Regions from separate parts of the Achromobacter sp. 46006 genome, predicted to be linked through region 1. Evidence: predicted binding sites of a transcription regulator. Region 1 holds the regulator's gene; each other region holds the start of a gene.
What was found. The regulator FliA, encoded in region 1, starts transcription of late flagellar genes. The targets are predictions, from matches to a motif close to CTAAAGTTTNNNNNNNNNNNGCCGNTA.

Region 2: AC6LKG_RS15475 (FlxA-like family protein) is a predicted target of FliA. The motif match lies at 1,031-1,057, and genes of this name have one in related genera.
Region 3: AC6LKG_RS13860 (flagellar protein FlaG) is a predicted target of FliA. The motif match lies at 1,167-1,193, and genes of this name have one in related genera.
Region 4: flgM (flagellar biosynthesis anti-sigma factor FlgM) is a predicted target of FliA. The motif match lies at 960-986, and genes of this name have one in related genera.

Annotation. Positions count from the first base shown of each region.
Region 1 covers NZ_JCBANN010000078.1:6,927-9,123, forward strand. Annotated here, with positions in the region: gene flhD (flagellar transcriptional regulator FlhD) at 32-355, opposite strand; gene AC6LKG_RS24055 (RNA polymerase sigma factor FliA) at 785-1,546, shown strand; gene AC6LKG_RS24060 (flagellin N-terminal helical domain-containing protein) at 1,926-2,197, shown strand, end outside.
Region 2 covers NZ_JCBANN010000030.1:5,458-7,654, forward strand. Annotated here, with positions in the region: gene AC6LKG_RS15470 (ABC transporter substrate-binding protein) at 1-424, opposite strand, end outside; gene AC6LKG_RS15475 (FlxA-like family protein) at 569-991, opposite strand; gene AC6LKG_RS15480 (solute carrier family 23 protein) at 1,123-2,197, shown strand, end outside.
Region 3 covers NZ_JCBANN010000024.1:49,173-51,369, forward strand. Annotated here, with positions in the region: gene AC6LKG_RS13850 (acyl-CoA dehydrogenase family protein) at 1-334, shown strand, start outside; gene AC6LKG_RS13855 (IclR family transcriptional regulator) at 380-1,117, opposite strand; gene AC6LKG_RS13860 (flagellar protein FlaG) at 1,261-1,644, shown strand; gene fliD (flagellar filament capping protein FliD) at 1,787-2,197, shown strand, end outside.
Region 4 covers NZ_JCBANN010000070.1:12,003-14,199, forward strand. Annotated here, with positions in the region: gene flgB (flagellar basal body rod protein FlgB) at 1-37, opposite strand, end outside; gene flgA (flagellar basal body P-ring formation chaperone FlgA) at 206-919, shown strand; gene flgM (flagellar biosynthesis anti-sigma factor FlgM) at 1,047-1,340, shown strand; gene AC6LKG_RS23130 (flagella synthesis protein FlgN) at 1,400-1,876, shown strand; gene flhF (flagellar biosynthesis GTPase FlhF) at 1,980-2,197, opposite strand, start outside.

The DNA of each region.
Region 1 (2,197 bases):
ACACGTGTCCGAAGTGGGAGTCGAGCGGCCGTCAGGCCAGCTCTTCAACAGGTTGCTTGGCCAGCAGAATCGTTGCATGCGCTTGCTGCAGCGCACCACCGAGCACATCGTGCGTCAGCGCCGACAGCAGGCTGTAATCGTCGAAACGGAAGCGGCACAGGAGCGAACTGGAACTGGCCAGCTTCACCAGTTGGGCCGGGGAAAGACGCATCAGGATATCGGCAACCTCGTTGCTGAATCCCAGGCGGAACATCGATGCCGCATAGTCATCGCGCAGCATGCGCTGGGCGAGAAGTAAATAAGACAGATTCACTTCACGAATATCTGCCAGCAAAGAATTTTCGGCTTGTTGCACGCCCGACTCCCTATTCCCTATCCCACCGAAGGGGCTTGATAACCAAGAGCATTCGCAACAATGTTGCGCCCTGCCCGCTGCATCCTGTTTTAATGCGAAATGTATCATTTGTTCGCAATTTAAGTAAAATTTACCACAGGTCATGTCATTTTCTATGACTTATATGACAAATCTTTGTTGATATTGCACAACGCGAGACTTTAGATACAGATTGACATATGAATTTCTGACAAATGTACGTCAATTTGGCAAATAGGCATTCAAAACATTGCGTGCTTTAGCGAATGAAATGCCGTCTTTTGCCGACAATGGCACCTCGCCGATAACAAAATCTTGCTAGCCTTAGCGTAGCCGCGCGTTTGTCGACAATGTCGCAAATTGACAACAACCGACAATGCGTCACGATGGACACCGCCCGACATTTCCGCAATGCCCCACGCAGATGACAGCTTGGTCGAATATGCCCCGCTAGTGCGGAAGCTGGCCCTGCAATTGCTCGCCCGGCTGCCGGCCAGCGTCGAGCTCGACGACCTGATCCAGGCCGGCATGATCGGACTGCTGGACGCCGTGCGGCGTTACCAGGAAACCGCCGACGCGCAGTTCGAGACCTACGCCACCACCCGCATCCGCGGCGCCATGCTCGACGAGCTGCGTGGCCAGGACTGGCTGCCGCGCAGCGTGCGCGCCAAGGCGCGCAAGATCGAACAGGCCATCCAGTCGCTGGAACAGCGACTGATGCGCGCGCCCACGGAAGCCGAGATCGCCCAGCAGATGGAGATCCCGCTGAACGAATATCAGACGCTTCTGCACGACGCGCAGGGTGTGCAGATCGTCCACTACGAGGATTTCGCGACCGAACCCGATACGGGCTCGGGCTCCGGCCAGACCGACTGGACCGCCACGCTGAACCACGGCGCGGCCAGCGGCAATCCGCTCGATTCCCTGCTGGCCGGTGATTTCCGCCAGGCGCTGATCCACGCCATCGACTCGCTGCCCGACCGCGAGAAACTGTTGTTGTCGCTGTGCTACGAGCAAGGCCTGAACCTGAAGGAAATCGGCGCGATCATGAACGTGACCGAGGCCCGCGTCTGCCAGCTGCGCTCGCAGGCCACCGCCCGCATCCGCGCCAAGCTGCGCGAACAGGCCTGGCAGGACCTGCCCCAGGAAGGGCAGATCGCGCAGATCATCTGAAGCGCGACGGCCCGCCCCTTTTTCGGGCCGGTGCGCCACGCCCGACCAGGTACGGCGCCAGCCAGGCCGGATCGCCCTACCCCGCCGGCCACTCCTTGACAGAGACGGCAAGCGCATCCGCCCCAGGGCGCGACACTCGCCGTCAGGCGGTTCCGCCGGGCAAGGCACCCCGCCCCGCCTCCAGGGAAGTCGGCCAGTCCTCCCGAATGCGCTCAAAAAAAACAAATACTCAAAAAAACTCCTAAAGATTGTTTTTGGCCTGCCGTAATCCTGGCAACGGAGAAATTCGCAGACGCAAGAACCCGAATTCTTCCCGTTACAACGATGGGCGGCCCCGCTGCCCGGTTTGAAGAAGCCTTTCTCTCTTGGGAGCCTAAACATGGCTGCAGTTATCAACACCAACTACTTGTCGCTGGTTGCTCAGAACAACCTGAACAAGTCGCAATCTTCCCTGGGTACCGCCATCGAACGCCTGTCGTCGGGCCTGCGCATCAACAGCGCCAAGGACGACGCCGCCGGTATGGCCATTGCCAACCGCTTCACCGCCAACGTGAAGGGTCTGACCCAAGCCGCTCGTAACGCCAACGACGGCATCTCGCTGGCCCAGACGACGGAAGGCGCCGCCTCCGAAATCAACACCCACCTGCAGCG
Region 2 (2,197 bases), on a different contig from region 1:
GCGCCTTGATGTAGCGCGTGTTGTAGACGATGCCGTAGCCGGCCAGCGCCTGGCCCAGGTACATGCCGCCCGGGTCGTTGATAGGATAGTTGCCGATCTTGTCCGGCACGTCCTTGTTGGCCACGTCGGAAGACTTTGCCAACAGCTTGTCGCGGCCCAGCACCTCGAAGGCATCGGGAGCGCTGGCCCAGAACACTTCCGGACGCTGGCCGGCCGGCGTTTCGCGCACATAGGCGATGCCGGATACGGTGTTCTTGTTGAGGATCTCCAGCGTGATGCCGGGGTTGGCCTTCTCGAATGCGGTCTTGTAGGCCTGGGTCAAATCTTTCGGGAACGACGTGATCACCGTGACGGTGCCCGCCAGGGCGGGTGCGGCGCAGGCGGCCAGCAGCGCCCCTGCAAGGGCTGTGCGCATTGCATGCATGGTTTGTCTCCGTGGTTTTTTGATTTGTCCGGAGACCTTAGCGGCTGCATGCGCCGCCAGTCCAATCACAAATTTTGATGCGCGCCATCAGTGTGGCGGGCATTCGGGAGAACCCGCGCGATCGCGCGGGCCTGGGGCGGCCGCTTAGGCCGTGGCCGACACGCCGCCGTTCGCCTTGGCCATCGCCTTGATCTTTTCGTTCATCACCTGCTGGATCTGGTTCATGATCTGCAGCGCCTGACCGTTCAACGCCTGCAACTGGGTGGCCTTCTGTTCCGCCGACGCATTGCTGTCGCGCACGCGTGCGATCTGCTCCATGACGCGCTTGAGCTGGCGCTGCAGTTCCTTGATCTGGCGGGTGTAGTGGTCGTCGTTGTCGGACGATTCGGTTTCCTCGGCCTGGCCGACCTTCATCGCGCCGGCATTGGTGACGCGGATCTTGCCGTCGGGGGTGACGGTGACGCCCTTGTTGTCGTCCTTGGCATCCTTGTTGGCCTGGATCTTCTGTGCCCATAGGTCGGCCATGCTGCCGATGCGCGAGGTGCCGCTGATGGAATCAATGGCCATGGAGGTCTCCCGGGAGAGGATTGACTGGGGTTTCCACTAATACGGCATGGCGGCGGGGAACTTAAGTTGCCGCCTGTTCCCGGCCCCCTTTACACTGGCGCCCGCTCACACCAATCACTCCCGGGGATTCCATGTCCAATTCCTATTTTCCGCGCTGGCGCCTGGCGGACGACGCCGAGCCGGGCGTCATCATCGCGCCCGACGAACGCCTGTCCTGGCCCAAGAATGTGGCCATGGGCGCGCAGCACGTGGTGGCGATGTTCGGTTCCACCGTGCTGGCGCCGCTGCTGATGGGCTTCGATCCGAATGTCGCGATCCTGATGTCCGGCATCGGCACCCTCATTTTCTTCCTGTTCGTGGGCGGGCGCGTGCCCAGCTACCTGGGGTCCAGCTTCGCCTTCATCGGCGGCGTGATCGCCGTCACCGGCTATGCCGGCGGCGGCGCCAACGCCAATATCGGCGTGGCGCTGGGCGCCATCATTGCCTGCGGCCTGGCCTACACCCTGATCGGCGTGCTCGTCTGGATCGCCAACGGCCGCGCCGGCGGCGGCGCCAATTGGATCGACGCCCTGATGCCTCCGGTGGTGACCGGGGCGGTGGTCGCGGTGATCGGCCTGAACCTGGCGCCGATCGCCGCCAAGGGCGCCATGGGCGCCTCCGGCTTCGACAGCGCCATGGCTATCGTCACCATCCTGTGCGTGGGCGGCATCGCCGTCTACACCAAGGGCATGGTGCAGCGCCTGCTGATCCTGGTCGGCCTGATCCTGGCCTGCGTGGTGTATGCGATCCTCGCCAACGGCATGGGCCTGGGCAAGCCAATGGACTTCTCGGCCGTGGCCGCCGCCGCCTGGTTCGGACTGCCGCATTTCGCCGCGCCGGTCTTCAAGGCCGAGGCCATGGGCCTGATCGTGCCGGTGGCCATCATCCTGGTCGCCGAGAACCTGGGCCACGTCAAGGCGGTCAGCGCCATGACCGGCCAGGACCTGGATCGCTACCTGGGCCGCGCCTTCGTCGGCGACGGCGTGGCCACCATGGTGTCGGGCGCGGTCGGCGGCACGGGTGTCACCACCTACGCCGAGAACATAGGCGTGATGGCGGTGACCCGCATCTATTCGACGCTGGTGTTCGTGATCGCCGCGCTGATCGCCATCGTGCTGGGCTTCTCGCCCAAGTTCGGCGCCCTGATCCAGACCATTCCGGCGCCGG
Region 3 (2,197 bases), on a different contig from region 1:
CATCGGCCAGAACCAGGGCATCCAGCACCCGCTGGCGCAGGCCTGGATGCAACTGGAGGCGGCCGACCTGATGGTGTTCAAGGCCGCCAGCCAATACGACGCCGGCCAGCCCTGCGGCCCCGCCGCCAACGCCGCCAAGTACCTGGCGGCCGAAGCCGGGTACAACGCCTGCCAGACGGCGGTGATGACGCTGGGCGGAATGGGCTACGCCAAGGAATACCACGTCGAGCGGCTGCTGCGCGAAAGCTTCATTCCCCGCATCGCGCCGGTCAGCCCGCAACTGATCATGTGCTTCATCGCCGAGAAAGTGCTGGGGCTGCCCAAGTCGTACTGAGGCCGCGTCGCGCCCGGATCGGCCCGCACCGGCCCGGGCTCGCCTTCAGGACTGCTGTTCCAGGCCGGTGCAGGCCGATCGCAGGATGCGCGCGTATTCTTCCTGGCACGGCTCGATGCGATAGATCGGACCGCCGACCGAAATGGCGTAGTGCTCGCCCGACAGCGTCACAGGCCAGGCGATGGCGCCGACGTCCGGAATCGACTCGCCGCTGTTCATGAACCAGCCGCGCTGGCGCGATTGGTCGATGTCCGCCAGCACCGCCTCGCGCGTCACCAGCGTGCGCGCGTTGTAGCGCGTCAGTGGCGTGGCCGCCAGCAAGGCATCGCGGGCCGGCTCGTCCATCAGCGACATGAGCGCTTTTCCCAGCGAATTGGCGTGTACGTCCTTGAACTCGCCCGCAACCGGCGCATATCGGATCGTATGGGGCGAGTCCAGCACGTCCAGGTACACCACCCTGCCATCCTGGGTCAGCTTGGCGAAGACGACGGTCTCCCGCGTTGCGTCCCGCAATTCCACCAGGCTGGGATAGACCCGGTCCAGCACCGGGTCGGCGCGGGCGATGCGCTGCGCCATCGCCAGCAGGCGGCCGGTCGGGTAATAGCCCTGGCGGCGGCCGGTTTCATAGAGATAGCCCAGTCCGGTCAGGGTGCGGATCAGCGCCAGGCAGCTCGACACCGGCACATCCAGCAGCCGGGCCAGCTCCGACAACGGCAAGGCGCGCTTCTCCCGGGCATAGGTTTCGATGATTTCTATGACTCGCAACGCCGTCTTGACACTCATTGCCCGATCCAAACTTGTTAGCACATGAAACAACCGCAACCGCCCGGGGCTAAAGTTCCTTGCGGGGCTGCCGTAATCGTAGCTGAGAATTCCCTGAAAACAGCGCGTTCCTCCGAGACGCCCACATCGCCGTTGGAGTGATCATGGCCGTAACCCCCTTAGCCCCCGCGGCGTTCGCCCCGGCACCCGCGCCGGTCGCGACCCTGCCGGCTGCCGCCGATCCGTCGATCTCCGTCGCGCCAGCGGTCGCCAGCAGCAACAGCGGCGGCGCCGACTCCGCCACCTCGGAGCAGTCCACGTCGCAGAAACTGCCCCTGGACAAGGCGCTCGACGAGATCAACGAGCAAATGAAAGCCTGGTCGACCCAACTGCAGTTCGAAGTCGATCCCGACGTGCATCAGGTGGTGGTGTCCGTAATCGACGCGCAATCGGGGGACGTCCTGCGCACCATCCCGAGTGAAGCCGTACTGAAGATCGCCAAAATGATCGTCAACATGCAAGGAAACGGCATCAAAACCACGGCTTGATATGGCACCAATTTTTTTGCTAAGCCCGTTCCGGCGCTACTCGATGACAGAAGCATCGAATTAGGCCCGCCTTATGCCCTTACCCGGCCAATCGCCGGCACCCTATTTTTGACAGAATCGCATCGCTAGGAAGGAATTTCACATGGCCTCTATCACTAACCTCGGTTCGGTTTCCGGCTTGCCCCTGGAAAAGATCCTGTCGGACCTGCAGGCCGCCGAGGACAAGAAGCTCTCGATCTACACCACCCGCGCCCAAAGCTACCAGACCCGCATCGACGCCTATGCGCAGTTGCAAAGCGCGCTGGAAGCGCTGCAGAAGTCGGCCGGCGTGCTGGGCAAGACCGAGACAATGGCCGCCATCAAGGGCAGCGTCACCGGCGGCACCGCCTTGACGGCCACCGTGGCCGCCGAGGGCGCCGTCGCGGGCCAATACACCATCGAAGTGAACAGCCTGGCGCGGGCCCAGAGCCTGCAATCCGGCGCGGTGGCCGACCGTACCGCCAAGCATGGCGACACCGGCTCGTTCGAGATCGAGCTGGCCGACGGCACCAAG
Region 4 (2,197 bases), on a different contig from region 1:
GGAAGAAGCGGAAATCTTCATTAAGCCGGTCTAACATCGGATCGCCTTCAATACGGATGAAACCCGGGACGGCGGACACACCGCTATCCCATTGGATGACGGCATCATAGGGTTCGGCGGCACAACACAATCAACCAAATAACCCATCATTTCTCATCCAATTCACGTATTGCCGCGCGGCACGGGCTTCTACAATTCAGACATCATGAAATCCCCCGCCATCCTCCGCGCGCGCGCTGTCTGCCTGGCCGCCCTGCTGCTGGCCCCCGCCGTGGCAGCCCAGGCTCAGGACGCCCCGACGCAGGCGCCGGAAGCCATCATCGCCACCGCGCAGGCGTATTTGCTGGAACAACTGGCCGCCCTGCCCGGCCAGCCTTCCGTGGCGCTCGATCCGCCGCGGGTCGAGCGGCTGGCGCCCTGCGATGCCATGTCCCCATTTATGCCATCGGGTATGAGGCTGCGTTCGCGCATGACGGTGGGCGTGCGCTGCAACGCCCCCAAGGCCTGGACCACCTACCTGCAAGCCACGGTCAGCGTGCCGGGCAACTACTATGTCGCCTCGCGCATGATCGCCGCGGGCCAGGCGCTGACCCCGGCCGACCTGACCCCGCGCGAGGGCGACCTGGTGGCCCTGCCGCCCGGCGCCATCACACGCCCCGAAGCCGTGATCGGCATGACGGCGGCCTATCGCATCAATGCCGGCCAGCCGGTCAAGAGTACGGCGCTGCGCAACGCGCAGTCGGTATTGCGTGGCTCGAATGTGCGCATCAACGCCCGCGGCAAGGGCTTTGTCGTCAGCAGCGAAGGACTGGCCCTGGACAACGCGGCGCCCGGCGCCACCGTGCAGGTCCGCACCGCCAGCGGCCAGGTGGTCAGCGGCGTGGTGCGCAACGCCGGCCTGGTCGAAATACAACTTTAGGTCATGTTACATATCGCATTGCGGCAACAGGCCGCCTGCCCTAAAGTTCTTTCCGGCTCTGTCGTTACAGAGGCATAAGTAGGCGGACCCGTCGCAAACCGACCCAGGACGCCCTGCGGAGAACACCTTGAAAATCAATTCGACCACCAACCGGCCCATCTCGCCCGACGCCGTCAGCCCTCGCGCCGAGTCCGCGGTCGCCCAGGCCTATGGCGCCGGCGGCGCAAGCGGCGCCAGCAGCTCGCAAGTCGCGCTGAGTTCGGCTTCGCGCAAAATGCTCGCCCTGCAGGACGGCTCGAACGACATCAACGTCGAGCGCGTTGCCGCCATCCGCGCCGCCATCGCCTCGGGCCAGCTCAAGATCGATACCAGCCGCATCGCCGACGGCCTGATCGCCAGCGCCCGCGACCTGCTGAAATAAACCCGTCGTCAATCCGCCGTTTTCGCGACCTTCGCCTCCCGCCCCGTCCCAGCATGACCATGAGCCCTGTCGAGTCCCTGCAAGCCTGCCTGAAACAGGAAGACGCTCTGATCACCGAGTTTTCTTCCATCCTGGAAGAAGAAACCAAGGTGCTGGTCGGACCCGGCAACGTCGACGCGCTGCATGACATCACCGAACGCAAGGGCAGTGTCGCCCGGCAATTGGTCGACCTGAGCAACACCCGTGACGGCCTGCTGGCCGAGATCGGCCTGCCCGCCGGCCACGCCGGCACCGAGCAGGCCGCCGTGCTGCATCCGCAATTGTCCGGCGTCTGGCAGGCCCTGCTGTCCAAGTCGGCCTCGGCCAACGAGATCAACATGCGCAACGGCGCCTTGATCGACGTGCACCTGCGCTACACCCAGCAATCGCTGGACGCGCTGCGCCAGATTGGCGGTTTGGGCGGCGCCTCCACCTATGACGCCCAGGGCCGTGGCGCCCGCAACGCGCCGGGTCGCAAGCCCATCGTCGCCGGCTAGGCCGCTCCGCGCTTCCCCCGGCCAGCCGGGGCAACAAGACAAACAGCCCGCAATTCGCGGGCTGTTTGTCTTGTCGTGCAGGATTCTCCCCGCGTAAGCGCCGCTAGACGCCGCCGGCCATCTCCAGCATCGCGAACATCTTCAGCAGCGCCACCGGCAACAGGCGCCCGGACAGCTTGCGCTCCGGGCTGACGACACCGGCCAACGTCGCCCGCACACCGTCGGCAGCCGACGCATGCGCCAGTTGCCAGCAGGCCGCGCCCAATTGGCCGGCCATGAGCGATTGCCGCGCCAGCGTATGCGCGCCGTCGACCGCGGGCA